2 regions of the Shewanella sp. HL-SH4 genome follow, and region 2 is predicted to be linked to the other one. Evidence: predicted binding sites of a transcription regulator. Region 2 holds the regulator's gene; the other holds the start of a gene.

Region 1 (15,892 bases), 2.0 Mb from region 2:
GCTGGAGGTCAATGCCCTATCTAATGCTGGTGCCATTTCGGTCCCGCCATCAGCATTTAAGGAACCAATAAATCGCTTTGCTTGTTCTAAATACAAACTATTCACTGGTTTTGCATCACTGAATAATGCACTGACATCAGAATTAAATTCGATAATATTGAAACTGTCGGTTGGTTTAAGTCCTGTTAAGGCAATATTCAACGCCTGCTTAGCTTGAATGATTGACTCCCCCGCCATTGAACCAGAGGTATCGATAACAAGGATTAATTCTCGGCTAATTTGCTGCTGAGCTTTTAAAGTCAATGTGGGTGGAAATAACATAGCCATCGCATAAATATCTTTTGGCTGGTCAAGATTGACGTCAGCATTAGCTTTATCTTGATAGGTTTTACCCGTTTGAAAAAAAACCGTGGCAGCCACTTCATCACCAACACTTGTTTGCCATTGTAGGACAAAGTCACGGTCTAACGGCACTTTGCCCTGCAAGCTTACATTGGTTTTTCGTCCATTTTGATTTTGTTGTATATCGTGATAAGGACTATTTAATTCGGTAATATCAAAACCACCATCTATATCGATATCTATCGATACCTTATGGCTTGCTGATGCATTTTGTCCCTCAGTATTACGCTGCACATTTAGAGGTTCAAGCATGGGCGATATTAGCTCTTTAGTTTCAGAAAATGTACTGCGTTGAAAATCCGGTCGATAACGCGGCGCAACCACTAACGGAAAGCGCAGACTAAACAAACCATCCTGATAACTGATTGTTTGCAGATAAGTAATTTCAACGGTTACTTGCTGTAACGGACCAATATTCGCCAATTGAGTGGTAAACACATTGGTGCGTTGCTGACTGACTAAACTCGCCTGCTTGCCTTGTTTTTTAGCCTGCTCAAATTGTTGTTTAGCCTGTTGCTTTGGTTTGATAACACCTTCAATTATCCGGTCGCCAATCAGTAAACTCATCCCATCAACCGCTGAATTTTCAGGTAAAGGAAATACATACTTAGCATGAATCCAGCTGTCTTCAACATTATTAAATATCTGCTTCACCGTCACCCTATTCACTAATCCTGATACTGTCATTTCAACTTGAGTATCTAGGGCAAACATCTGTTTATGCTGACTATTAATCTGGTAGCTAATCAGACCTTGAGTGATTTCATCAGCCTCAATTGTGATAGTTCGATTCGAGTATGTATCTTGTGATGCTAGGCTCAAATAGGGAAAGCTGAAATAACATACACTGACTAAATACAACCAAAAGGGCAATTTTACAAACATAACATCTCCTTCGCGGCATGGTATTCATGCCGCTAACTAAGTCCATAAAGTGGAACAAACGGTTAAATTAATTGGCGGCTAATTGCGCACTTTCTGGAATAAGCGTTAATGTTACTCGGCGATCGAAAAAATCATTTTCAACATTCTGATCTGGATGCATTGGCGCGCTGGCACCATAGGCCTGACCTTGTAAACGTGACTTATCAATTCCTTGCGCCACAATGTAGTTGGTCACTTCAATTAAGCGCTGCTCTGATAACGCCTGATTAAAATCATCATTCCCACGACGATCGGCAAAGCCCATTAAATCAACATTCAGCTCAGGCATTGATGCCATCATGTAAGCCACATTATCTAACTGTTGCTTAAACAAAGGTTCAATGAGGCTTGAACCGGTTTTAAATTGCACATTCATTCCCACACCTAATTCAGCTAAGGTTTGCTTTTGATGCGCTTTAAGTCGAGCGAGCTCTGATTTCACCTCTTCTAAGGACTGTTGTTGTTGGTTCATTTGTGCAATTTTTTGGCTAGTCTCATTAATTTCATATTGCTGCTGCGATAATAAAGATTGTTGTGCTTCAATCTCAGAATCATCACCGACTGACTTACCAATTAATGAGCCTGTTAATGCGCCAATAAAAGCACCAATAGGTCCACCAACCACGGCACCCAATATAATGCCTGAGCTTAAGCCAACAAGTTCTTCAGTATTTTCACGTTCTGGTATTGTGTTGCTTTGAGCGCCATAGCTTATGTTACTAAACAGTACTGATGAGATAACGGCGATAGCGACTAGTTGCTTTTTCATAATGACATTCCTGTTTTTAATATTGATAAATGAGTTGTTCGACATGAGTCCTCGACTCGATGAAACTATTAAACAACACAGAAATGACTATTTATGGGTTTAAAAATGGCAATCTTATGTTCAATTGTGGCAACAAAATGGCAATTGATTTGGAAGCCTTTAACCCGTTATAAATTGCTGTATAGTCACAACAATAAACAGATTATGGAATTAGCTGATTAATGAAACGCATCGCGATTGTTGAAGATGAAGCCGCTATCCGCGACAACTACAAAGAAGTGCTACAGCAACAAGGCTACAGTGTACAAGCCTACCCTAACCGTCCAACGGCTATGTTAGCCTTCAATGCTCGCCTGCCCGATTTAGCCATCATTGATATTGGCCTTGAAGGTGAAATTGATGGCGGCTTTACTCTATGCCAATCCTTACGCGCCATGTCGAGTAGCTTGCCGATTATCTTTCTTACCGCACGAAGTGGCGATTTTGATACTGTTTGTGGTCTAAGGTTAGGCGCTGATGACTATCTAACCAAGGATGTCAGTTTCCCGCATTTATTGGCGCGTATTGCCGCATTATTTCGCCGTTCAGAATTAATCGGTTCAAGCCCGATTGAAGATAATCTAATGACACGCAATCACTTGCAAATTGACGGCAATCGCATACAGGTCACTTGGAAGTTACAGCCGATTGAATTGACCGTTACCGAGTTTTGGATGGTACACGCCATGGCTAAACACCCAGGACATGTCCGCAGCCGTCAGGATTTAATGCAAGAAGCGAAAATTTATGTCGATGACAGCACCATTACGTCCCATGTAAAGCGGATCAGAAAGAAGTTTTTAGCCATAGACAGTGAATTTGACTGTATCGATACTGTATATGGTATGGGTTATCGCTGGGACAGCTTGTAAGGAAGATGTTCAATATGTATTTGCCATTAGGCCTAAGGGCTAAAGTGATTATACTGTCACTATTTTTACTCTGCCTACCTTGGCTTGGGTATGAATATGTATGGGAAATGGAAAAGTACTTGCGCCATGGACAAGAGAAAACCTTAGAAGGTACCACTCAAGCGTTGGCAACCGCACTGCATGAACGCCCTAAACTGTTTGATAATCAAGCCAGCTTTTTAACCCAAGTCCAAAAGGGCCGCGACTTGTATGCTTATCCATTATCGGGCCCAATTCAACTTGACGGAAAGTTAGAAGACTGGCAATTGTACAGTCACCGTAAGTTATATTATGGAAAAGAACACATTGTTTATCAAAAAAATGCACAACAAGACATATACCTTAACTTTACCCATATGGTGGGTAAATATGCTGGTTATCTTTATGGCTTTTTTGAGGTTAATGACTCCCAAGTTATTTATCGCAGTAAAAATAGCTTAAGGGTCGACAGGAACGATCACTTAGTGATGGCTACGCTTGCGCCCGATAATTTATTTAGGCGCTATGTCATTGCCAATACCAAGGATGGCTGGTTAAGCGCTTATCAGTTACCTCAAGATCCAACACAATCAATGCCCGTCATCCCTGAGAATCGTATTCAAGGCCAATGGCAGAAAACCCCTAATGGATACAATATTGAGTTCCGTATTCCGTTAGACATGATTGGCAGTAAACTCGGATTCGCTATTCATAATGTGGATGACAATGAGACGCGCAATTTAATTAATATTGTCGGCACTTCAGCCACCAACTCGGTAGCAGAATTAGGCACAGTTCTGGTGCCTTCGCCTGAAATAGAAAGTATTGTTAAAGGTATGGGCCACAACAGCTCACGCATTTGGGTGGTCGATAATCATGGCAGAGTGTTAGCGCGTTCAGGTGATATTCGCACATCAAGTAATACCTGGGATGCTGATTTAGATGACGCCCAAACTCAAAGCTCCTGGGCACACTTCCATAAACAATACTTATTACCCTTATATTATAAAATTCTCACTAGACCGCCACAGGACTTTATCGATTCATTACAGGACTCAACTGAATTAAGTGGTAGCCATATTGAAAATGCCCTAGTAGGTAAACAGGCTTCAACCTGGCGATTAACCCCAGACAGTAAAGCGGTCGTATTAGCGGCTGCGAGCCCTATTTGGATTGATGACAAGGTGATGGGGGCTGTTATAGCCGAAGAAACTACTCACGGTATCCGTAGCTTGCGTAATCGGGCACTGGAAAAGCTATTTAACGTTATTCTTACGATTATGAGCATGGGCACACTGGCACTATTCATTTTTGCATCGAGCATCTCTAGCCGTATTCGCCGCTTACGTGACCAAGCTGAATTAGCCATAGACAGCCAGGGACGTGTCAGAAATCAAATCACTCCGTCAAGAAATCGAGATGAAATAGGTGATTTATCACGAAGCTTTGCCAATATTGTCGGCAGACTCGGTCAATATACTCACTATTTAGAAAACATGTCATCGCGGCTATCACATGAACTTCGTACCCCTGTTGCAGTTGTTCGAAGCTCTTTAGAGCACCTCAGCAATCAAAACCTAGATCAAGCAAGTAAAAAATATGTCAATAGAGCGCAGGACGGTGTCAATCGATTACATCTGATTTTAAATAACTTAACTGAGGCAACTAATCTCGAAGCCAGCTTATCACATGCTGAACGCAGCACATTTCCCTTAAAAAAGGTTATCGGTGGCTGTATGCAAGGTTATCAGATGACCTACCCAGAGCAGCGTTTTAACGTATTTATTGAAGATAAAGTTATGATGTGTAATGGCGTTCCAGAATACATTGCCCAATTAATGGATAAACTCATTAGTAATGCCATTGAATTTAGCCAGCCAGATAGTGCTATTAGTGTCAGCTTAAATCAATATCATAAACAGGCGATTCTAAAAATAACTAATATCGGACCAAAATTACCTGAAAACATGAGCGAGCAGATTTTTGAATCTATGGTGTCAATAAGGCCACAAATTCCCACCAACAAACCCCATCTTGGTTTAGGCTTGTATATCGCAAGATTAGTAACTGATTTTCACCATGGCACCATTAAAGCGAGCAATGTCAGCTGTGTAATAGAAGATGACATTAACAAAACGACACTTCAAGCGGATGAGATACATCAAAGTGGCGTTGAGTTTTGTTTAACATTACCCATAGTGGAAACGACATAAGCCATTTTGCCTATGTAGCCGATATTATCTATCTCTCGCCCCTTTCATTTAGCCGTATAGATGTTAGGATGGCTAAATAGGTTTTTAGTGGATGAATTAATAATGAATAAACACGGTAAACAAGCAACCCAAATAGTCAGCTTAGGTCGAGATAAAAAATACACTAAAGGCATTATTAATCCGCCGGTATTTAGAGCATCTACAGTGGTGTTTGACACCATGGACGACATGCGTTTTGCTATTAAAAATAAGACCAATGGCGAGTTATTCTATGGCCGTCGTGGTACGCCAACCCATTTTGCCTTTCAAGAAGCGATTGCAGAACTTGAAGGCGGCTTTGGCACGGCGTTATATCCATCCGGTGCAGGGGCTATTAGTGCGGCACTATTATCATTTTTAAAAAGCGGTGACCACCTACTGATGGTCGACACCGCCTATGAACCCACGCGTGATTTATGCGACAAAATGCTTGCCGGATTTGGCATAGAAACGAGCTATTATGATCCTATGATTGGTGAAGGCATACGTGATCTCATTCGCCCAAATACTAAGGTACTCTTCCTTGAGTCTCCAGGGTCGATCACCATGGAAGTACAAGATGTGCCGACGCTGAGTCGCATCGCCCATGAACATAATGTGATAGTGATGCTTGATAACACCTGGGCTTCACCGATTAACTCTAGACCATTCGAAATGGGTGTAGATATCTCTATTCAAGCGGCGACTAAATACATTGTCGGTCATTCAGATGTCATGATGGGTACCGCAACGGCAAACGAGGTTCACTGGCCACAATTACGTGAAAACAGCTATTTAATGGGACAAACGACTTCGCCAGATGATGTATTTTTAGCGGCCAGAGGGTTACGTACCCTAGGAGTCCGTATGGCCCAGCACCATAAAAATGGACTTGAAGTCGCCAATTGGTTAGCAAAGCGTCCCGAGGTTGACCATGTCAGACATCCTGCTTTTGAAACATGCCCAGGTCATGAATTCTTTAAGCGTGACTTTACCAGCGCGAATGGCTTATTTTCATTTGTTTTAAAAGATGGCGATCTTAGAAGCATTACAGCCTTTGTCGAAAACATGCAGCATTTTAAAATGGGCTTTTCGTGGGGCGGCTTTGAAAGCTTAATTTTGGGTGTTTTCGGTATTGATAAGATAAGATCTGCAACCCAATGGGATAGCAGTAAGCCACTTATTCGTTTACATATCGGCTTGGAGGACACAGAGGATTTAATTGCCGATCTTGAACGTGCTTTTGAGCGTTACAATCAGGCTATCGCTAAGTAACCACTGCTCGAGATAATAAACGCTTATAAAATAGGCCGCACAAATATTGATATTGGTGCGGCCTATTTTGTCATTCTACATAAGTGTGGACACTAATTTTGACCATCAACCTTCAATGCATTCCATGCCTGCGTTCCATAAAGCGGCACAGTTGATAAAGCATGCTTATGGCTGCCGTTAGTTTCTTTAGTTGAATAAGATAAATACAATAAAGTTTGATTTTCTTTATCCAAAATACGTCTCACTTTTAAGCTTTTAAATAAAATACTTAACGACTCTTTAAAGACCACTTCACCGCCTTTACTGGTATCTATGTCTGCTAAATCATTTGCTGAAATAGGTCCAGTTTGACGACAACTAATGCTCATATCTGAAGGGTCGGCAAAATCTAAATCTGCTTTAATGCGACTAATATGACAAGTCACTCCTGGTATTTTAGGGTCATGTTTTGCATCAATAATCACATCTTTAGTGGTAAATAATCCTAAACTGACCTTACCGACATCGTCACTACAGCTCATCATTAATCCACTGAGTGCGACTAAAGCGACTAATTTCACGTTAATATTCATTAAGCTTCCTTAAAATATTGTTGCGCCATACGAGTTAACCCTGCGGTAACCGAACCAAAGTGATCACCCACCACCACTTGCGCTTGAGGATACACTTTAGCAATTTGTTTGTATATTGCAGGGCTTCTTGCCGTACCGCCAGTAATATAAACAATATCAGGGCTTTCTAACGCCTTACCCTGATCATCAAGACTATTCATAGCCTGGCGCATTAATTGACTGACTTTATCCAGTGACGGCGCAATGGCTTGCTCAAATAGCTCGACACTGACGTCGATAGTTAACTGTTTTTCCACAAATGACAGTGCAGCTTTATGGACGGGTGAATCAGTTAACGCCACTTTAGCGATCTCCGCTTGGCGCACAACCTGAAAACTCATCTGATTTTTTTGAATGGTCAATAAACGCTGCAGTAATTCAGGTTGCTCGGCACCATTGATCAAGGTTTCGATTAATCTCTTGCTGGATAAATGATAGAAATCACGCTGGGCGCTAATATCATTCACGGCAACGGCATTCCAAAATAAATTTGAAGGTATAGGCTTACCATCTAACATAGCACTGCCACTGCCAAAACTTGGCATAAAGCCTTGCATAGCAAGTGCGATATCAAGGTCATTACCGCCGATACGCTGTCCGCTGTGCCCCAAACAGTCTCGATCTCGCAGCGTGTTACTCATTAATTCAGGGCCCATTTTTACTAACGAGCAATCTGTAGTACCACCACCAACGTCGACAACTAATACATTTGCAGGTTTGTTAAGGGTTGATTCAAAATCCATTCCAGCGGCAAGTGGCTCAAATAGAAAACCCACCGAGGTAAAACCGGCTCTTTTAGCCGCTAAGGTTAAAATGGCCTCAGCTTGTTGATTACTTTGTTCGCCGCCAATACCTTGAAAGTTAACTGGGCGGCCAATCATGGCATGGGTAGCCGTATTTAAGCCTTTAGCAGTTAACTGTTGATCTATACGTTGTTTAACGTGTTGCATCATCAAGGTAACAATATCTTCAAACAAAGCCACTTGTTCAGCTCTCAGTCCTGTCGCCCCCAGAAAAGACTTGGGTGAACGGACATAAAAACCTTCCTCAGGCATTTCAAGATAAGCATTAATAGCGGCCTGACCGACAAACACTGTAGGTTCATCAATCAATAAATCGAGTTCATGTCGAATTATTTTCGCCCGCATTAATTGTGAACTGCGTAAATGAGAAAATTCAGCTTTCAAGGCTTCAGGCAAACCATTATAAACCGCCTCAGCTATCAGCTCACGATCCATGGCATAGAGCGTAGAGGGTAAATAATTAGAATTTTCACTAAGGGGTATTAACTCTATTTTCTCATTGATCCAAGCACCAATTGAACAATTAGCACTGCCATAATCGAAACCCACTATCATGAATAAACTCGCTTAAAAAAATCAAACGAACAAACTACCACATTCACACCGAAAATGGATATTTTTTAGTTTGAAGATAGATTGAGTGGTGGATTTTAAAACATTAACAGGATCTAAATATAACGAGGAAGGAAGACTGGCGTAAGTCGATAACATTGTATCTATCTAGGTAGGCAAATATCGCTCTTGGCATTTGTGCTGGTAACCAAGGTGAGTTAAGCGCCAACTAAATAGCCATAAACAAAATATTCCACTGCAAACAAGAATAATACTGTTTACCAAAAAGTTAAGTTGCGGGATAACATGACTTAACCGCTGAACAATCAATTGATGATAATTAGTTTGGCTGAGGAAGCAGTAATTGATATTGCTCTTTACATGCTTGATTAATATAGACGCCAACTTGAGCCTCTAAAATGGGCGTGTTAGAGAATTGAAAGTCTTGGCTATTTATTTCAGGGTGCTTAAATAAGTAATCAGGGAATTGGTTTGAAAAAACTAAGTCCACGCGTTTATATTTAAGCATTTTAAACCCCTGTTCAACCGATTCAATAGGCACCATATTAAGGCCGGCATGAATAAATTGCCGATGAAAATCCCCTTCTCGTTTGTAACGCATAATGGCTAAACTTTTTCCTTTCAGTTCAGATAAGTCATCCCAAGAAAATGGCGTACTCTCCTTCAGACGAAATAAACCTAACACAACTTTCTGTTGGCTCAACGGCACAAAATAAGCTTGTTGAGACTCTGGAGGCGGAAAAAAGCTCAAACACCAATGGCCAGATTGAACTTGCAACTGCGCTCTGGCCGGAGGTAAAAATATTGGTTTTACCTTAAAATCGTAAAAGCCAGAAATAAGTTGGCTTAATAATGAAAAATTAATGCCATAATCGTCGGCATCCATGGTGGTGAAAGGTGGATAATCAACCGCAATAACCTCATATTCAGCGATGTTTTGGACAATGTTAACTTCATCATTAACAACCGTGTTTTGAGCCATTACTTGTAAGCTGACAAACAACACCAAAGAACCTAGTATACTTTGTAACATCACTTAAACCTTACTGATAAACGCCGAACAACCAGCATAGCTTAGTTGAATATAGCCATTTTTACATAGCTAGCGCATCAATTCATAAATACTTAACAAACAAAAACGCCATCATAATGATGGCGTTTGTAAACTAAACAATATTAAACAACTACTTTTTAGCTTTTTTCTTAGGTGACTTTGTCGATTCACTCACCCACTTTCCGCCAATAAACTTAGCAGACCAACCGGTTGCTTTACCGTCAACGTCGGTAGCAACATATTGCTCTTTCGTTTTACGGCTAAATCTGACAGAGGCTTTGTTGCCGTCATCATCTTCAACAGGGGCATCGGCTAAAAAGGCGTACTTGTCCCATAATAACTCACGATATTGCACCAGCTCTTCAACAAGCGGCGCGCGGGTTTCACGGGATTTAGGGAAGGTACTTGCCGCTAAAAATATTCCAGCCGCGCCATCACGTAACACAAAGTGCGCATCAGACTTAGTACATTTAAGTTCCGGTAAGAAGATAGGATCTTCTTTTGGAGGCGCAGCTTCACCACTTCTTAACAGTTTGCGAGTGTTTTTACATTCAGTATTAGTACAACCAAAGTATTTTCCGAAACGGCCATTTTTAAGTTCCATATCATGACTGCAACGATCACATTCAATCAAAGGACCTTCATAGCCTTTTATTTTAAACTGACCTTTTTCAATCTCGTAACCATCACAACTTGGGTTATTACCACAAACATGCAGTTTACGTGATTCGTCAATTAAATAGCTGTCCATTGCGGTGCCGCACTTACCACAACGGTGCTTGGCACGAAGCGCATCGGTTTCAGCATCTTCATTATCACTAATGGCTTCATCGCCAGGTGTTAAGTTGACCGTTGTCTTACAACGCTCTTTGGGCGGTAAAGCATAGCCACTACAACCTAAGAATACGCCTGTAGACCCAGTGCGAATACCCATTTTACGTTGGCAGGTTGGACACTCAATATCAGTCAAAACCGGATCATTTAAGCGCATACCGCCTTCATCCGGATCCATTTCTGCCATCAATAATTGCTTGGTAAAATCACCATAGAAACCATCAAGCACTTTTTTCCAATCTAGCTTGCCCTGAGCAACATCATCAAGGGTTTGTTCCATACTGGCGGTAAAGTCATAGCTCATTAAATCTTTAAAGCTTTCAACTAAACGTTCACTGACAATTTCGCCCATTTTTTCTGCGAAGAAACGGCGATTATCTACTCGCACATAACCGCGGTCTTGAATAGTTGAAATAATGGTCGCGTAAGTTGAAGGTCGACCAATACCACGCTTCTCTAACTCTTTGACTAATGATGCTTCACCGTAACGAGCAGGTGGTTTAGTAAAGTGTTGTTTGGGTAAAAGTTGATCAAGCGTCAGTACATCACCCACTTCCACTATAGGCAATGTGCTAGTGTCTTCATTTTTCTTACTCATTGGCGGTTGCACACGAGTCCAGCCGTCAAAGCGTAATGTACGACCACTGGCTTTTAATTCGTAATCACCGGCAACCACAGTCAAACGTGTTGCATCATATTGAGCAGGAGTCATTTGACACGCCACAAATTGACGCCAAATTAATTCATAAAGACGTTGAGCATCACGCTCCATATCCGTCATCGACGCAGATTGGACATCCACATTTGAAGGACGAATAGCTTCATGCGCCTCTTGGGCACCTTCTTTGCTACCATAACGTATAGGATCTGCAGGTAAATACTTGGGACCAAACTCTTTACCAATCATCTCGCGAACATTTTCTACCGCTTCTTGGCTCAGGTTGGTTGAATCGGTACGCATATAAGTAATATGCCCCGCTTCATACAAACGCTGCGCCATCATCATGGTTTTTTTCACGCCATAACCCAAACGCGTGCTTGCCGCTTGTTGCAATGTAGAGGTGATATAAGGTGCTGAAGGTTTGCTTGATGTCGCTTTGTCTTCGCGATTAGAAACCTTGTAAGAAGCTCCTTTTAACGCATCAACGGCAACTTTGGCTTGAGCTTCATTAATGGGTTCAAATGCTGCGGATTGAAATTTCAACACCTGCATTTTCAATTGTTCAGCTTTGCTGGTATTTAAGTCAGCATGGATGTCCCAAAACTCTTCAGGTACAAACGCTTTAATCTCACTTTCTCGCTCAACCACTAATCTCACGGCAACAGATTGCACTCGACCAGCAGATAATCCACGTGCGACTTTTTTCCACAACAATGGCGATACCATAAAACCCACAACACGGTCGAGGAAACGACGTGCTTGTTGGGCATTAACCATATTAGTGTCTAATGTAGATGGCTTACTAAAAGCATCTTGAATTGCAGACTGAGTGATTTCATTAAATACCACTCGTTGATACCGTGAAGCATCACCACCGATAATTTCCTGTAAATGCCAGGCGATAGCTTCCCCTTCACGGTCCAAATCGGTTGCGAGATAGATTTGGTCAGCGGACTCTGCAAGTGCTTTTAATTCTTTTACTACCTTTTCTTTACCCGGTAATACGGCATATTTCGCTGCCCAGCCTTTTTCAGGGTTAATTCCCATCCGGCCAACAAGTGCTTGTTTATCTCTAGCCTGCTTATATATAGCTTTGGCTTCAGGTGACATCTTACGGACTTCTGCAGCAGTTTTAGCTGGAGGAGTGCCATCAGACGTGGACGAAGTCGGTAAATCACGTATGTGACCTACACTCGACTTAACGATGAAATCTTTACCAAGATACTTATTAATTGTCTTGGCTTTAGCCGGCGATTCGACAATAACTAACGATTTACCCATAGTTTGATTTGCGCCAAATAGTCTCAGAAAATAACAAAATTGATTCCATATATAGAGTGTTGCGACAAGACTTTCAAGTAAATCTGCTTTTTATGTGCGTTTATGAGCAATTTTCCAGCCAAAAATAAAAAAAATGAAAAATAATATGCGTTTTTTAAAACTAATTTCTCAATAAAACACTTTTGAGAGCAACTTGAGTGCATTTTTAGTCAAAAAAGCCTAATTGAACAAAAACCAAACAGCTTGTTAACCCGCTTAGCTTGCGTATACTTGCGGTAATTTAGTTATTTCTTACATGCAAATTTAATGTTATTTCCATGTCGAAATCTTAATAACAATAATCAATGAAGGATTAGCCATGAAGCAATTTGAAGCAAATTTTGATGGATTAGTGGGACCAACTCATAACTACGCCGGTTTATCATTTGGTAATGTGGCATCATATTCTAATGCCGCACAAGCCTCTAATCCTAAAGCTGCAGCCAAACAAGGGCTATTAAAAGCTAAAGCTCTTGCAGATTTAGGCATGGTGCAAGGTGTGTTAGCTCCTCAAGAGCGCCCAGACCTTTATACACTGCGTAGAATTGGTTTTAGCGGAACTGATTCAGAAGTAATACAAAAAGCTGCTGAGCAAGCTCCTGCTTTGCTGAACGCTTGCTGCAGCGCCTCAAGTATGTGGACGGCCAATGCGGCAACGGTCTCACCTTCCGCCGATACCCGTGATGGTAAAGTGCACTTTACCCCGGCTAACCTGGTGGATAAATTACACAGAAGTATTGAACCACTAACCACAGGAAGCATATTAAAGGCGACATTTAATAACGATCGTCACTTCAAACATCATCTGCACTTGCCAGAACATGCTAACTTTGGTGATGAAGGTGCGGCTAATCACACTCGTTTATGCAGTGATTACGGTAAAGCGGGTGTGGAGCTATTCGTCTATGGCCAAAGTGCAACCAATCCCAATGCACCAAAACCAAATAAGTATCCTGCACGTCAAACATTAGAAGCATCACAAGCTGTTGCGCGTTTGCACCAACTTGAAGATGAAAGTTGTGTTTTCATCCAACAAAATCCAGATGTGATTGATCAAGGTGTATTTCACAACGATGTGATTTCAGTAGGCAACCAGAATGTGCTGTTTTACCATGAACAGGCATTTTTAAATACTGAGGCAAAATTTGCTGAAATTCGTCAAAAAATGAATTCAGAAGTACACTTTATTAAAGTGTCTACCGATCAAGTCTCTATTGATGATGCGGTTAAAAGCTACTTATTTAACACTCAAATTATCACCTTACCTAATGGTGAAATGGCGATTATTGCGCCGACTAACTGCCAAGAAAACCCTGCTGTATTCGCGTATTTAAATCAACTTGTTACCTTGGGTACTCCAATTACACAGGTCAAATACTTTGATGTAAAACAAAGTATGCAAAACGGCGGTGGACCGGCATGTCTTCGTCTTCGCGTGGCGATGAATGAGCTAGAGATTGAAGCGGTTAATCAACACACAATCATGAATGACACCTTGTTTACACGTTTAAACACTTGGGTTGATAAACATTACCGCGATAGCCTAACCGTTGCAGATTTAGCAGACCCACAATTGATCATTGAATCTCGCACTTCATTAGATGAATTAACCCAAATATTGAAACTGGGTAGTGTGTATCAGTTCCAGAAGTAATTTTTCTACTCGCTTTATCAAAATGGCCATCCTAATTAGCGATGGCCATTTTTTATTGCAAGGTAATTTTGAACGTACACAAATGCTGATCGATTTATGCAAAATATCTTTTTCTCGAATAAATAAAAAAGGCGCTGTAAGCGCCCTTTTTATTTATATTTATGGTTAATCCATATTACAGAATGCTCACTCCGATTGAAACGACTTCAGTCACTAAGCCATTAGGTGTTTCAACCTCAACCAGGAATACACCAGAGTTAGGCTCATCTTCACCTTTAATCGTTACACCAAAGTCACGACCACCATTATAATTGCTGCTTGGCCACACATACTCACTTGCACTAACCACTGAACCCGCAGACGTTTTAAATCTTACAATAGAGCCTGCTGGCATTTGTTGGTTATGTAAGTCAGAGATAGTAAAGAATACCGAAGCTGACCCCTTACCAACGATAGTAATATTGCCACCAAGGTGTTGACCATCACGATCATCGATTAAAATTTGACTACGTTCGGTAGCGTATGCAGTACTGCCTGACATTACCATCACTAGGCTACGACGCACATAAAGTGATTTTGAGTTGTTCACACCATCAGCACAGCCTGCATGCGCAGAAGATGAACATAATACGCCGTTATACAATCCATCTTTAACATCAAACGTACCATTAGCATTAAAATCAACTAACTCTTCTAATGCTCCACCACTTTGTCCGCCAGCTTGTTGAGGATTGAATAGGGTATCTTCGTTGTAGTCATTAAACGCATCATTCAGATCAAACGGTTGCCCTGTTACATCAACACCATTTCTAAACTCAGTAAGTTCACTAGCATCGAATCGACCATTACCATTTAAATCAGGGAAAGACTCTTCACCAATAGCCGTGGCGGTAATGGTTGCACGCCCACCGTATTTTTGGCCGTAAATATTACCGTATACATTTAATGCAGCATCATAAGCTAAAGCTGAATTAGGGTTACGGAACATAGCGCCAGTACCATTAATTAACACTTCACCTTCTGGTCGCGGTAATTGACTGGTCCATTTTACAGAACATGCCCCTTTTACCGTTTGGCATGCATCTTCAATAGAGCCGCCTTCAGTGGTGAATGACACTGTTGTTCCATCAGGAACCGGGTTATTAAATGCATCGGCCATGCGTGCAGTTACAGTTACTTCCGTGCCGTCAATATCCCAACCTTCAGCATTAACAAACTCAGCAGAAAGTGAAAAACTGTCTTGATCTGGAATACCTGTAGACACAATTAACTGCTTTGATTGACTTGATATAGCTGGCACAGCACCATTTTCAACTTTTGCAGTCACACGTAATGATGTCGCCACAGTACCAGTATTCACAACCGTTTGAACAATGCCTAAATTGTTTGTTGTTGCTATAACAGGTGTAATAGCAACACCACCAACCGCAGTATTCAATGAAAATGATACTGATTGGTTGCTAACAGGATTACTATTTTTATCTAACACTCTAAATTTAACGGTTGAAGACTCAATACCACCGGTACCTAAAATGCTAATATTTTCAGGCACTGCTGATACAAATGAAATACTGCCGACATCTGCTTGTAATACATTAATAGTACCTACCGCAGATAAGCTTATGCCACCCGCATTAGCTGTGACGTTTATTTGATCTTCACCAACACAACCTTGTGCCAAATAAGTTGAAGTAGCAACACCATTACTTGAAGAAACAGGTGAGCTTAATTCTGCTTGAGCAGGATTTTTGGTCGCACAAGTCGATGAAAAATTCACATCAACAGGTTGATTAAAAGGTTGACCTAAGTCGTCTTGAATTCTTACCGTAATGGTTGCTGTACCGCCAGCAGA
Region 2 (15,892 bases):
GACAATGCGCTTGATATACCACTAAACCGCGTTCAGGAGAATAAGCTTGTTCAGCTTTAGGCACCGCGGGATAACCACGACCCGGTAATTGCGCTAATGCATTTTGATCCATTTTACTTGAGATGGCCTCAGGTAAAATAAAGTCATCGCGTTTTGCCCCTTTGACCAATTCACTGTCGCTTAACTCAGGGACAGGGCCAGCAACATTGTGCTGTAGCATTAATCCAGACATGCCCAACCAATATGAATAAGCTGATAACGCCACTAACTCTTTGCTGCCTGATTCAGGCGCTTTGCCATTCATCGAATAAGTGAAACAGCCTTGTAACCGCTCTTCAAAACTGTTTACTTTATCGTTTTTCTTACGGTAAGCCGGATACGCAAAATATGCTCCCCACAAAGGTGAGGCATTGGCTTTATTGCCCGCGTTGAGGTGACAGTTAACGCAATTAAGTTGGTTGCCGACATACTTATCACGCAGTTGCTGAGTATTGACAAATAATTGGTAACCTAAGCGAACTTTATCGCCAAACTCACCTGTTGGAATATCTGACAATGCCGCTGGCTGAAGGTAGGTTTGTTTAGCTTTAGGCACTGAAGGTAAAGCTTGCTGGCGATCAGGTAGCTCTGTAGCAATAACAGCAGCATTCATATTCAAGCTAAACAATACTGCTGCGCCTAAGATGATGTTTAATTGGGATTTCATGGCGTGTCCTTACTTAAGCGATGCAAAATAGTGGGCAAGTTTGTCAATTTCGATTGCGGTTAATTTACTGGCAACATTAGCCATCATATTATCGGCATCGCCTTTGCGGGTGCCTTTTTGCCAAGCTTCAAGCTGGCTTTTAATATAACTGGCTTGTTGGCCAGCTAAACGCGGAAATTGCTCAGCACCTATCGCAGAAGGACCATGACAAGTAAAGCAGGCGGGAATATCGCGCGCCCAATCTCCTTGATAAGCGAGTTTTTCGGCGGGATCTGTAATCGCCACTTTATCACCACGGTATCGCAGCGTAATGTCATCGACGGCTTGAGAGGCAAAGTAGTCAGCGGCTACTTGAATATTATCTCCTTGTACCGTCATCGCCATAGGCTGCATTAGTGCATTTTGCCGTTGCCCAACTTGAAACAACTTGATCTGTTTAACCATGTAGGATGCTGATAAACCAGCTAATTTAGGTCCTGCAACATCAAGTCCCTGCCCTTGAGCACCATGACAACTCACACATACCTGCGCCGGAACGGGCACAGTCTGTAGTAACTCTTTGGGTGAAGACTCTGGAATGGATGCGCTCACATGTAGACTTACCATACTGCTCACGAATGTTGCAGCGATTATTATTTTATTCATCATCTCGCCCTTAAGAAGTCCGTATCTATATTCATCGGACAAACTATAGATGATTATTTAACCTATTAACACCGACTATTTTTCATCCATTTTTAATAAGTCATCTCAACTCGGGTTAAGAGATGAATAAGCGATATTAAAAATATAATATTCAATTGCTTACGTAAAAATTGAACTTTGTGCTGAGGTTAAATACTAATAAGCCTTCGTTGCTATTACAACGAAGGCTTAATAAGTTTAACGATTCTGTCATTACTCAAGTGAAGTTACTTAGGGCGCACACCTAAGGTATGGCAAATAGCATAAGTCAATTCGGCACGGTTTAAAGTATAAAAGTGGAAGTCTTTCACCCCTTCACGGGCTAATACTTTCACCATATCAATAGCCACGTTCGCACCCACCAATTGACGCGTGGCAGGGTCATCATCTAAACCTTCAAACTGACGGTGTAACCATGCAGGAATAGCCACATTAGTCATATCCGCAAAACGCTTAGTTTGCTTAAAGTTAGTTACCGGTAAAATACCTGGCACGATTTCAACATCAATACCCGCTGTAACACAGCGGTCGCGAAAACGAAGATACGACTCTACATCAAAGAAAAACTGAGTAATTGCGCGGTTTGCTCCGGCATCAATTTTCTTCTTTAGGTGAATTAAATCAGCTTGAGCATTGCGCGCATCCGGATGCACTTCTGGGTAAGCCGCTACCGAAATATCAAAATCAGCAACTGAGCGAAGTAAACGCACTAAATCATTAGCAAAGCGAGTCGGCTTTGGGCTGCCATCGGGTAAGTCACCACGCAGTGCGACAATATCTTTAATGCCTGAATTCCAATAATGTTTGGCAAGTTCAATCAGCTCTTCATCGCTGGCATCCACTAAGGTTAAATGCGGTGCTGCAATTAAATTAGTTTCACTTTGAATACGCTCAATAACACTGTGAGTGCGGTCGCGCACGCCTGAATTAGCACCGTAGGTTACCGATACAAATTTAGGGTTTAATGGTTCTAAACGACGAATAGAATTCCACAGAATGGTTTCCATTTCTGGTGTTGAAGGTGGAAAAAATTCAAATGACACGTTGATATCACTTAACTCAGATAGGCTCTGATTTAACGACTGTGAGTGCTGGGCGTGATGAAAAGCCATTTTATATTTCCTTCAACTGCTTCGATGCGAACATCGATGGATTTAATACTCGGATGATGACTGTCTATTACTTTACTGCGACTTCATAACGGACGTTTAGACGTCCATATGTCTATATAGTAATTTAACTGACCATGAAGTCAAGAATAAATATTCATTGAATAGGTATAACCACGATGAAGAATGTTCAATTTGAAGATAAAAAAAAGCAAGACTGCGCTGAGTCTTGCTTAATTGAACTGGGTTGCTGTCAAAACAGCAGTATTATTCTTGCAATAAATCGCGACAAATATGCACTAGATCAGATTGAACCGCTGCCGCGGTGACTTCTCTACCCGCGCCTGGGCCACGTATAATCAGCGGATTACCTTGATAAAATGCACTGCGGATAACAAACACATTGTCGCCAGGCGTTAAATTGGCATAGGGATGATTACGGTCTACCCATTGAATGCCCACTTCAGCTTTCAATTTGCCACCCACTTTATCTAAAGCCGCCACATAACGTAGTACTTTATTTTGCTCTGCGGCGGCCACAAATTGCTGCAGCATTTCAGCATCAAGCTCATTAATGCGCTTTAAAAAGTCTGCTAATGTTAATTTAGCCAATGCTTCAGGCACTAATGAATTTAGAGTAATGTCTTCTAACTCAATGGCTAAACCAATTTCACGCGCTAAAATAAGCAATTTTCGTTGCATATCTCGACCCGATAAATCATCACGGGGATCAGGTTCTGTAATCCCCAGCTCTTTCGCCTCAAGCACTAATTGAGAAAATGGTTTACTGCCATCATAGTTTTCAAATAACCAACATAAAGTACCTGAAAAAATACCGCCAACCGCTTCAATCGTGTCACCGCTATTACGTAAGTCATTTAACGCATGCTGAATAGGCAACCCAGCACCACAACTGGCGTTATAGCGCCAAAATAAACGTCGATTACACAGTTGCTGCTTTAGCTCTCGATAAAAAGGCAATGGTCCTGAACCCGCCAATTTATTAGCACTAACCACATGAATACCTTTAGCAAACAATTGTGGGTATTGTAAGGTCAAGGTGGCACTGGCACTGATATCAAGCGCGACTATCTCATCGCAAGACAGTTGTTCTAATTGGTCAAACAAACTGTCATAGGTCCATTCTGTACCTTGTTGCTCATATTGTTGCTGCCAGCTGTCTAAATTAACCCCAGCGTTATCAACAAAAGCCTTTTTAGAACTCACCAAACCGACTAATTCGACTGTGGCTTCTAAGTCTTTATTTAGCCCAAAACGAGCACGTTTAAATAAATCTATCCACGCCTCACCAATATTGCCTATACCTAGCAGCAGTACGCCTATGCGCATTCTTGGGCCAGCACAGCGGCGATGTATTTTTTGAGTCAGTAAGCTAACCTGCCCCTGTGGCACTAATGTCACTAGGCTTAAGCCGTCTTGATAAACAGGTTTGGCATCACGACTTAGCAAACGGGCAAAGCTTTTACGATACAATTCTGCATCGGCACTGACCAAAGCCACTAGCCCCAAGTCGCATTGCGCCTGCAATTGCGTAATACCAAACTCAGCAGTTTGGGACACTAATAAAGACTGCACTTGCTTTTGCCTTTCTAATGTAAAGGCTAATTCATACTTATGTTGCGCCAATGACCAATAAGCCAATGGGGTTAAGCCCGCTTCGGTCAGTAATGTTAACAAAGGCTCTATCGCTGCGGCGGCTTTAAAACTAAATAACACCACTTCATTTAAACTGGTTACCACAGGCGCACTAGCTGACGAACTATGGGGGGCAATCAATGTAAAATCAGTGTGAGAGGCATAGCTTGAGCGTACGGCTAAACTCACTTCGGTATTGAACAAAGGCTGTAATGTACGTGAATGCAATACTGGAGAGCCCAGTCTAGCTAATCGATCGGCTTCAGCCAAAGACATGCTTTTTAGCAGTTTGGCATCATTAATTTTATTCGGGTCAGCATTAAATACCCCTTCAACATCGGTCCAAATTGTTACCCGATCAATATCAGCCAAACTGGCAATTAATGTCGCGCTAAAATCAGAACCATTTCGCCCAAGCAATAGTGTTTCACCCTGACTATTAGCACAAATAAACCCTGTAATGACTAAACGCTCATTAGGATGAGCCGCTAATAAAGCCTGCACTTTGGCTCGCGACTCTTCTACCCGAATATTAGGCACAGCACCTTCGTCAGCGACAAGTATTGAACAGGCGTCTACATGGGATGACGCTACACCAGATTCACGTAATAACGCCGCCATTAATCTTGCTGACCAACGTTCACCAAAACTCACCACATGGCTAATTTGATATTCATTGCGCTGTTCAAGTGATAATAAGCTAATCAATTGTGACTTGTCGGTCGACAAGCGCTCACGTAAATCACGTGCTTGCTCATTAGATAATAATTGTTCGATTAAGGTTTGCTGATAGCCGATTAATACTTGTAGCTCTTCTTGCCATAGCTGACCGGTTTCACGCAAATTGAGCAGCTTATATAAAAAGTTGGTACTTTTACCTGCCGCTGAAACAACAATTAAGTCATCGCTGTGACCATGGGTCAGTAAAATGTGGGCGACTCGGCGATAACAATCCGCATCGGCAAGACTTGAACCACCAAATTTATGTAAATGACCACGCGCCATGTATTACTCCTTAAACGACAACTACAGCGCTGCGACTGCAGCTAATGCGGCTTTAATATCTGCCACTAAATCTTCACCATCTTCAATACCAACAGATAGTCTCAATAATGTATCTTTAACGCCAGCCTCAAAACGGGCTTGGGCATCCATTGCTCTATGGGTCATAGTCGCAGGAACGGCGACTAAACTTTCCACTCCGCCTAAACTTTCAGCAACACTGAACAAGGTTAACGCATCTAAAAATGCTACAACCTCTGCTTCACCACCTTTTAGCTCGAAACTGAGCATAGCGCCAAAGCCTTTTTGCTGTTTTTTCGCAATCTCATGTCCAGGATGATCCGTTAATCCTGGATAATACACTTTTGCCACCACAGGACTTTGACATAGCACATCAACTATCTGTTTGGCATTGGCTTGATGTTCGCGAATTCGCACTGCTAAAGTACGAATACCACGCAGAGTCAGGTAACTGTCAAACGCTGATCCCGTTAAGCCTAAGGTGTTTGACCACCAATGCAGTAACTCGCCGATGTCTGGATTTTTAGCTACAACAGCGCCGCCAACCACATCACTGTGACCATTGATATATTTGGTCGTGGAATGGATAACGATATCAGCCCCTAAATTTAAAGGCTGCTGCAAAATAGGTGATAAAAAGGTGTTATCCACGGTAACCAATGCGCCAACTTCTTTTGCTGCAGTGGCAATAGCGGCAATATCGACCACACGCAGTAATGGATTGGATGGGGTTTCTAACCACACCATTTTGGGTTTTTTGGCAATGGCTTCTGCTAATGCTGCCGCGTTGGTTTGATCAACGATGGCCAATTTAAACTGACCTTTCTTGGCCAGGTTAGTAAATAAACGGTAACTACCTCCATAGCAATCATGTGGCACAACCAATAAATCGTCTGGGCCTAATAAATGGGTCACTAGCGTAATGGCAGCCATGCCAGTACAGGTTATCACTCCGGTAGCCCCTTGCTCTAATTTGGCTAAGGCTTCGCCTAAAATACAACGTGTTGGATTGCCTGAACGGCTGTAATCAAACTCACGCGGATTTTTATGGCCATCAAAAGAATAATTGGTCGATAAATAAATTGGCGGGACAACTGCACCATGTTGTGTGTCACTTTCAATCCCCTGTCGGACGGCGACAGTAGCATTGCTATGTTGTTTACAAGACTTGGTCATGATTGATTCCTAACATTACGAACACACAAAGAGATGTCTAGATGGCTAAATTTACCTAACTGAGCAGCTCAGGTCAACAAAAATAGACGTTTAGACGTCTAAACATAAAGAAATCTATTTGCAATGTGCACTAAAACACAGCAATAATTTGACTAGAAACTTTAAGGGTTTAAAATCTGCACCGTATTTAAAGTAAAGGGTGAGTTAATGACTGAGTGGAATGGCGACTATATTAGCCCATATGCCGAACACGGCAAGAAGAATGAACAAGTAAAAAAAATCACAGTTTCAATTCCGTTAAAAGTATTGAAAGTACTGACCGATGAGCGCACTCGTCGCCAGGTAAATAATTTACGTCACGCGACAAATAGTGAATTACTTTGCGAAGCTTTTTTACATGCTTACACGGGTCAACCATTGCCCGATGATCATGACTTATCAAAAGATGAGCCTGACAGCATTCCGCGTGAAGCGAAAGCATTGATGGACCAAATGGGTATTGAATGGGAAGACTTAGAGTAATTAATCACTTTTAAGTCATTTTACACCTGCTATTCATTCCATCAAGATGAATATCCTGCTTAGTCAGGGTAGTTATCTTGATGGAATTTTGTTTTTAGACACGATCAAACAATTGATATCAATCAATATACAAATGCTTGTGTTGAAAAACGTTAGTTACTAAGAGTCATTGCATGCCATTCATTGATCCCACCACGTTATTACTCGCCTCAGTTATTATCTTTTGCGGCGCATTAACCCAAAGCTTAATCGGTTTCGGTTTAGCCGTAGTCGCCAGTCCCTTACTGTATATTATCGACCCGCAGTTAGTGCCCGTTCCAGTGATTGTGATGGGGTTTGCAATTTCACTAATGACCTTATTCAGAGAGCGTAGCCATTTAGAATTTAATGGATTGCAATATGCGTTACTTGGCAGAATTCCGGGTGGTTTTTTGGGCGCAAGCTTACTATTACTCGCCCCCCAACCCATATTAGGACTCGCTATTGCGGGTATTGTATTTACAGCGGTTTTATTGAGTGTTTTTAAATTGTCCGCACCTGTGAATCGGATAACCTTATTTATTGCGGGTATTGTCTCAGGTATTTTTGGCAACATTGCCGCCATTGGTGGACCGCCAATGGCTATTTTGCTGGCCGGAAAAGATGCCAGCCAATTTAGGGCGGCACTATCAGCCTTTTTTATCTTTAGCTCAATGATTGCACTGGCTATTTTAGCCATTGTAGGTTTAGTTGAAGTGAAGCACATTTGGCTTTCTTTAATGCTGCTTCCATCGGTATTCGCAGGCTATGTTATAGCAGGGCGCATTGTCGGCAAAGTCGATAAAAACAAAACCCGCAAAGCCACCTTAATATTGTGTTCGTTAAGTGCGCTACTATTAACGGTAAAGTCATTAAATAGCCTTTAAAAATCTTTGTTAAAATAGCTTAAATCACATAGTGAGTCCTTCACTGCACCAATCATTAACTTCATTAGTGATTGGGTCAACAAACTGCAAACGCTGCGCTAATAACTGTAATGGTTTGTCAAAATCATCATCGTCTTTAGCCTGCAGTGTAGGATAAAAACGGTCATTCAAAATTGACATGCCTAAACTCTGCATATGCACCCGTAATTGATGGGTTTTGCCGGTAACGGGTTCCAGTTCAAAAAGTCCTAGGTTATTGTTAATTTTGAGCAATGTAATCTCAGAATGACTATTACTGGGTCCGTCAACAATCCGCATGGTAAAACTAGGTGTTCCACGTTCTAGCCGATTCTTAATGGTCCAATGATGCGGCAACATCATCTGATTTAAGGCGAAGTCTTGTGGTAACTCGGCCACTGCTTGATAGGTTTTTTTAATCTTACCATCGAGAAAAAGTTGATGATAAGCATGCCGAGTCTCGGGATTTACCGTCATCAACATCACGCCAGCGGTGTCTTTATCAAGCCGATGAGCTGGGGCTATTGTGTCTATTCCAGTACGAATACGTAAACGGTGTACTAAGCATTCATTCACATAATTACCACCAGGGGTAACCGGTAAAAAATGCGGTTTATAGACAATGATTTTATGGGAATCTTGATAAAGAATTTGCTCGGTAAAAGGCACTTTTTTTTCAACTGCAACTTCACGATAATAATAAACCCGTTTGGTTGCGGCATATTCACTTTGGCAATCAATTAATTGGCCATCTTGCCAATGTACTTTGCCCTCTTTAATCCGTTGATCCCACGCTGAGGGTGATATTTGTGGAAACTTATCAATTAAAAAAGCCAATACTGTTGGATAAACTGTAGAGGATTCACTCGTGCGAGGTAAGACAACATAGGATGGCTGCGCCGCAATAGCGCCAGTAGGTAAAAGTGACTCGTGAGTAGATTTCGACATAAAAATTATCAGGGTACCGAATAGATACCCTTATATTATCAGGTTATACATCAACATGGGATTTTAGTAATTGCAGGACAAAGTCCATGGTTTTGTGACAATTGGGCTGATCCACCAAACGTAACTTATCACGACTATACATGGGCAAAACCTCTAACCAACGCTGACTCACCCAGGTCGCATCTTCTAAATGAATTTGTGAATACAAACCAAGTAAATCAGGGTTAACTTCATAAAACTGTTCAAGCGCTGCGCTGATAATTTCAAACTTACCCACTATCGGCTCATGGCGCCAATTCTGACAAGGAAGAGTCCGTGCTATCCATACGCCATTGTGCTGTTTAGCTGCCGATAATACTTTTAAGCGTTGCTTACCCTCTAACACAATACTTAGCGACTTATCTTCTAGTTGGTGAAAGTCGATAATTTCACACTCGGTAATACTGCGATAACAGGGAAGTTCACTTTTAGCCTTTAGCGCTGCCATGGCTAAACCGTATTCACCTTTAAGCACTGATGCCACCAGCGCCAATTCAGCAGGAAAAGCAACCCTAAACTCGAGCCGGCCATTTGGCAACAACACCGCATCTTGTATCAGTAAAGCCATTTCACGTGTTTGCATTTTCGCCTCCAACACCATCAAGGTGAAGCACCAAAAAAGCGAGCATCAATAAGATGCTGCTCCATATCAGTGTAGTCAACGATGAAAAAACCAACAGTAAATTAAGATAAATTAATGCTAATGTACGACTGAAAATGCAACTTACTTTGTTCCACAATACCAGTAATTTACCAAGCCTCAAGATGATCCATTACGGTACCATTGGCCACAATAGTTGCTAACTCATCAGCTAACTTTTGGCTCTGTTTAATACTTGTTTGCCAATAATCAATCCGAGATTGGGTATCAAGATGCTTAAAATCTTCACGATCTGGAATTTTGCCATAGGGTAGCGAGGCAATAAATTCAGCCGATGGCGCCAGAATAAGCGCATTGTGATAATTACTGCGGGCCTTACGCCATATTAGTGACTTATCAAACCAACCTGGGCTCATATGCGGGTAAAAATGTGGATATAAGGTTAAGCCACTTTCTTTGGGTAGGGGTAAATCAAAATGATAATCGGTAATGCCACCATCGTAATACTTACCTTTTGGCAGACCATCAATGTCGCGCACTGGATCAAGTAATAATGGAATTGAACCGGTGGCGAGCAGTGCCTGGCGAATATTATTTTCAGTCAGTGCCATTTGCTTGGTTGGTAGGTCTTTTAAGCGCCCAAACGGAGATGCGGCATCTTTATGGCTCAGTAAAATACGTTCAAAATGCCATGCAATACTTTTACGGTTAACGCTATTACTGGCCGCAGCTAAGGCCAAACCAATGGCAATGCCAACCTTAGACTGGCTGCTATTCACATGACGGGCTCGACAGGCAATAATATGATCCCGAAATATCGGGTTAGCAATAATATCCGTCCCCGCTTTATCACCTAAAATACCATCAACCACACCCTGCACTTGTTGAGTGACTTGCTCTCTGGTGGGCACATCGTCATAACGCTGAGTGATATAAAAATGTTCTAATCGCTCATAGGCTGCTAAAGGGTTGTCTTGTCCTAAACATGCTAAACGCCATGCACCGGAAGACGCTCCCAGCATATATAACGGATCTTGACGGTTCTTAAAAAACTCACCAAAAATATACTTGTCTAACCCTGCAATACCAATCCACTTAGGACCGCCTGAAGCGGCTAATAGCTGGGTAAACATACCTTGCTGTAAACCTTGCGCTTCTATCTGTTTAAAAGCGGTTTCACCTGCAATAAGCCGTAATGCTGACAAATGTTGATCCTCTAATACTTGAAGAGTTAAAACAGTGATATTATTGCCATACTATGACACTTTCACTGCTGAATTATTCATTGGAACTCTTATGATTGTTGACACTTTAGCAAATCGCCATCTATATACAAAACTGCATCCACGTTTAGCCTTGGCATTAGCACACTTAGCTGAAACAGATTTTACCGCCAAAGCTGTTGGTAACTATGAACTAGACGGTAAAAACCTGTTTGTTATCGTCAATGATTATGAAACCAAACCAAGAGAAATTGAGCCATTTGAAGTACATCAGCAATATATTGATGTCCAATATGTGGTCAGTGGTGCAGAAGAGTTTGGTTATTTACCGTTAGCGGATCAAACACCGTCTAAGCCGTATTATGACAAACATGATTATGCCGAGTTTGACTTCGAATCAAATAAACAAGATGCGGCATTTATTGCCTTAAAAACCGGTATGTTTGCTATTTTCTTTCCTGGTGATATGCACATGCCAGGCACGTTTGCTACGCCGCAAAAAGTCCGTAAAGTGGTTATCAAGGTACGTATTTAACTGCCTATCTTGAACTTCAATCGTGTCACTGGAAAATGGAATAGCAGACATTGAGTGAATGTTATTGACCGCGACTTTGACCATAAAGTCGCCGAAAGTTTAAAAGCCGCCTACGGCTTAGTTCAATAACTCTGCTTTAATCAACTGCAGTAAAAAGGTTTCTCTTTCTATCGATAAGCCTTTCTTGTCACTGCTAGCAATAGTTTCCAGATTATGGGAAATCGCGGTATCAATATCAATCCACACCGGGGTCATACCATTACTGATCTCGTGTGCTTCAAACTGGGTGTCACCCAATTCATCTTCAATTTGACATACATAGCAGTAAGACAGCATCTTGACCGATTCAAAACCGTCACGTCGCCATGGACGGTATTCTTGATACAAACCAAATGGAATGATGTCACCAGTGACATTAGCACCGGTTTCTTCCCGCAGCTCACGCACTAACCCTTGCACTATGTCCTCACCCGCATCGACCCCGCCGCCCGGCAGTGAATAGTCATGATAACGCTGGGTGTACAACATCAAAATATGGTTGCCACGAAGCACAATGGCACGGGCAGCCAAACGTGTCAGCATAGTGGACGAATTATTATCAATAAATGCTGCCGGCGTTTCAGGATGATAACGAGTGGTTAAATGACGCATCTTAGGGCCTGCTGACAAAAAACGCATCATACGTTGCAAGGTGTTTTGGTTCAAGAAAGCGCTCGAAAAATACTTTAAACAAGGTAATAAAAGGTAAGCATTCAACAAAGCTGATTAATAGAATCTTCAAAGATAAATCACCATAAGTTTAGGCTTGTAACTGATCACCAAACTGCTAATATAACAAAACGAAATTAGATATAACAAAAAGAAATATGCGGTTTCACCTAATAATACCAAGCAGAGTTGATCTAAATGAATAATAACCACGACCTGAGCCAAATATACCTAGATGCCAATGCAACAACCCCTGTGCTACCTAAAGCTGCCCAAGCTGCACTGTCGGCCATGGAGCTGCTGTTTGGTAACCCAAGTTCAAGCCACATCACCGGCCTTCGCGCCAAAGATTTAATGGAACAGACCCGCAACAAAGCGAAGCAAATATTAGGTTCTGAAAATGGCAAAATCATTTTCACCAGCGGCGCAACCGAAGGCATTCAAACCGCTATTCTGTCAGCATTAATCAGTGCCAGAGAAACCTTAAAAGCCACTCAACAACGGGGCGAAGATTGCTATTTACTCTATGGCGCAACAGAACATAAAGCCGTGCCAGAGTCGCTTAAACATTGGAATGCCTTGCTTGGTATCAATGCAAAGGTCATCGCCATTCCGGTTGATGGTTATGGCAACTTAGATCATGACTTTATTAGCCAGTATGCGCCTAAATCATTAATGATTTGTACCATGGCGGTGAATAACGAAACCGGGGTATATCAAGACCTAAGCGCCTTAGAAACTACCATTCGCCAAGCCAGCAGCACTATTTTTTGGTTAGTGGATTGTGTACAAGCCCTTGGGAAAATATCGCTTAATCTGGCTCAAACCACTATCGACTATGCTCCCTTTAGTGGCCATAAATTGTATGCGCCAAAAGGCATAGGGTTTATTTATATCAGAGAAAATGCGCCACTTACGCCGGTCATTGCCGGTGGTGGACAAGAAAGCGGCCAGCGCTCAGGCACTGAAAACCTGCCAGGCATGGCGGCGATTAATGTTGTTTTTGACCAACTGGTTGCAACAGACTCATGCTTTGCCAGTCATCAAACCTTACATGCATACCGCCAACAACTTGCCGACACCCTAAGGCAAGCTTTTCCGCAAATTGTGTTTAATCACAGCTTTGACAATAGCGTGCCAACGACACTGAACTTTGCAATTAAAGGCTTTAGCAGCAAAGAAATAATGGACTTATTTGACGCCGCTAATATTCGCGTTAGTTCAGGTTCTGCATGCTCATCTAAAGTCACCCGTAGCTTTGTGTTAGATGCTATGGGCTTACCAGCCTGGCAAAGTGAGTCGGCTATTAGACTGTCTTTTGGCCCTGCCATGACCCAAGCTGAAGTGAGTCAAGCTTGCCAGCGTATTATCAGTACCGCCCAAGCCTTAACCCAAAGTTGCATGGTGCTAGATAGTGCTAACATGGATGATAAAACCCCTTTAAATGGTTTAGTACAATTACGCTCAGGCGCTAGCTGCACTTGGGTTTATGTCGAAGCGGCCTCAAAGAAAGCGTTTATTATTGACCCTCTGCCAGAGTTAACAGAGCGTTTAGATACCTTACTGCAATGTCAGCAGTTAGATTTAATCGCCATTATTGATACCCACGGCCACGCTGACCACGTTTCAGGACGGTTATTACTGGCGGAAAAACATCCGCAAAACATTCAGTGTGACGAACTAGGTTGGCCCCAAACTGCCTTATCAGTGACAGAAAATGGCCGCCAATTGGAATACATTCAGTTGGCTGACAAATGGCTAGTCAAAGTGCCTACGCCTGGGCATACCGATGACAGTATAAGCTTGCTACTGTGCCAGCCTTTAAGCGGCTCAGACACATTAGCCAGTAACACTTTATTTGCTTTTTGTGGGGACACTATTTTGATGGGCACCTTAGGACGGACTAATTTTGACAGTAGTTGTGCAATTTCCATGTATAGCAGCATTCAATTACTCAACAGTGTTTTAGCCCCACAAAGCCTTATTTGTGCAAGCCATGATTATCAAAATGAATTTGCCACTCACTTAAGCGCTGAGTGCCTGCGCAATCCGTTATTACAACAGGTGAGTCAAAACACCATCACTGTGGATGAATTTGTGGCGCGTAAGTTAGCACTCGACAGCAAACTTAATGATCAAACCGGCAGTGAAATACTCTGCGGTGCTTTACCCACAGCGAGTTGCAGCAAACTTAAACCCATCATAGAGTATTCAGCAGCCAGTTTAGATATCGCCTTACATTCCTCTAAGGTTAAATTAATTGATATCCGCGAGCCCCACGAATATGCATTACACCATACGTCAAAGGCTTGTGAAAATGTGCCATTAACGCGTTTAGTGCAATTTATGCAACAACATCAGCATGATAAAGACAGTGAATGGGTGTTAGTTTGCCGTAGCGGAAGTCGATCTCTTGTGGCCGCTCAAGCTATGCAGCGCCTAGGATTTTCACATATTGCCCACCTGAAAGGTGGTTATGCACTGGCTAACTAATTAAGCCTGTCCTTTGTCGCGTCTATTGATTTGGGGACCAATGCGTTTGCGCTTGCTGATGCTGTTAAAAAAACATCATACTCAGCTAATAATAAAAAAGGCCCTTAGACTTTGCGTCTAGGGCCATTTTATTAACACGCTGCACTGTTAAATAGGTGCTACTAAGTAGGAGCTATTAAATCAGTCCGATTAAATGCCGATTTCGCCGCCATCGTTTTTACGGATCATCACAGTGGCAGCGCGGGGACGTAGCTGAGTACCCGCTGGAGTAACTTCAGTCGCGTTATTCGAGTATGGCCAGTTGCCTGGATGCTGAATGTTAACAAACGCGGTTTTATAATCTGGCGTAATTGCAAAACCGGTCACTTCACAATCATTAGGGCCAACAAAGAAACGCTTTAACTGCGCTTGTGTTTCAGCGCTAATCACTTGCTGCTTACCATCCGCATCAACCAAAGTAGAGGGCACAACCGCTAGCATTTGATCATTGGTATAAGAGGTCACTTCATCGGCACCGTTATCGGTTTGCACCCATAAAATACCACGGGCATCAAACGCTAAACCATCTGGGCTAGCAAATTGATTTAAGTCGTCTAAACCTGACAAGTTAGTCTCTGCATCACCGTCGGTTGGTGAACCAAATACAAAAATATCCCAGCTAAACTCGGTAGCTTTATCGCCTTCGTCCCAACGAATAACATGACCAAAACTGTTGTTTAAGCGAGGGTTAGCTGTATTTGCTTCAGTACGCTTAGTGTTATTGGTTAATGTTAAATAAACACTGCCAGTAAATGGATCAACCGTTGCCCATTCAGGACGGTCCATCGGAGTTGCACCGACTAAATCAGCAGCACCGGCGGTGTTTAAAATAATCGCAGCCTGTGAATCGAAACTGCTGGCTAAAGTGCTGCCATCTTTTGTTACTGCATCTAAAGTTAATGGCAACCACTCACCCACACCGTCTTCACTAAACTTAGCCACATAAAGCGTACCCGCATTCATGTACTTATCGCCCATAGCAATACGATTGCTGGTATTCGCATCTGCTGCTACCCACACGGCATCAGAGACAAATTTATATAAGTATTCAAAACGAGAGTCATGACCTGAATAGAACGTAATTGGTTTGCCTTCTTCTAACTTACCAAAAGTACAGCCTTCATGGCGGAAACGACCTAAGGCGGTACGTTTAACCGCGCGTGAATTAGGATTATACGGATCAATTTCAACAATATAACCGTGGCCATTAGCTTCATTACGGTAATCTTGACCCGCGCTATTACCTGACGGCGTAACGTCAAAACGCGCAAATTCATCAAGTCGTTCGTCATCATCACCGGCTAGGTGATCCCAGCCATAACGGGTACCTGATTTGGAAATACCAATACGTGTTTGGTCTGCTGGTAATGTGCCTTTATTGACAAAGTAATCTGGCCAATTTTCTTCACAGGTTAAATAAGTGCCCCAAGGTGTGCTGCCATTACCACAGTTATTTAATGTACCACGAGCCTGGCTGCCATCGGGTGAGTAACGTGTTTCTAAATAG

What was found. Region 2 encodes MetJ, which represses methionine synthesis genes. Its sites were predicted from a motif close to TAGACGTCTAGACGTCTA; they were not measured.
Region 1: ACRWQL_RS02695 (cystathionine beta-lyase) is a predicted target of MetJ. The motif match lies at 5,287-5,304, and genes of this name have one in related genera.

The regions. Positions count from the first base shown of each region.
Region 1 is NZ_CP195037.1:396,927-412,818, forward strand. Features, by position in the region: gene ACRWQL_RS02675 (marine proteobacterial sortase target protein) at 1-1,287, opposite strand, end outside; gene pdsO (sortase-associated OmpA-like protein PdsO) at 1,355-2,095, opposite strand; gene pdsR (proteobacterial dedicated sortase system response regulator) at 2,317-3,006, shown strand; gene pdsS (proteobacterial dedicated sortase system histidine kinase) at 3,012-5,237, shown strand; gene ACRWQL_RS02695 (cystathionine beta-lyase) at 5,340-6,530, shown strand; gene ACRWQL_RS02700 (CreA family protein) at 6,623-7,102, opposite strand; gene yegD (molecular chaperone) at 7,102-8,499, opposite strand; gene ACRWQL_RS02710 (substrate-binding periplasmic protein) at 8,837-9,550, opposite strand; gene topA (type I DNA topoisomerase) at 9,702-12,347, opposite strand; gene astB (N-succinylarginine dihydrolase) at 12,706-14,040, shown strand; gene ACRWQL_RS02725 (hypothetical protein) at 14,216-15,892, opposite strand, start outside.
Region 2 is NZ_CP195037.1:2,720,414-2,736,305, reverse strand. Features, by position in the region: gene ACRWQL_RS12960 (c-type cytochrome) at 1-652, opposite strand, end outside; gene ACRWQL_RS12955 (c-type cytochrome) at 716-1,351, opposite strand; gene metF (methylenetetrahydrofolate reductase) at 1,618-2,502, opposite strand; gene ACRWQL_RS12945 (bifunctional aspartate kinase/homoserine dehydrogenase II) at 2,767-5,160, opposite strand; gene metB (cystathionine gamma-synthase) at 5,182-6,354, opposite strand; gene metJ (met regulon transcriptional regulator MetJ) at 6,562-6,876, shown strand; gene ACRWQL_RS12930 (sulfite exporter TauE/SafE family protein) at 7,050-7,781, shown strand; gene ACRWQL_RS12925 (pseudouridine synthase) at 7,806-8,747, opposite strand; gene ACRWQL_RS12920 (LON peptidase substrate-binding domain-containing protein) at 8,791-9,369, opposite strand; gene ACRWQL_RS12915 (alpha/beta hydrolase) at 9,537-10,592, opposite strand; gene ACRWQL_RS12910 (YhcH/YjgK/YiaL family protein) at 10,684-11,145, shown strand; gene ACRWQL_RS12905 (NUDIX hydrolase) at 11,263-11,796, opposite strand; gene ACRWQL_RS12900 (aminotransferase class V-fold PLP-dependent enzyme) at 12,052-14,346, shown strand; gene ACRWQL_RS12895 (PhoX family protein) at 14,536-15,892, opposite strand, start outside.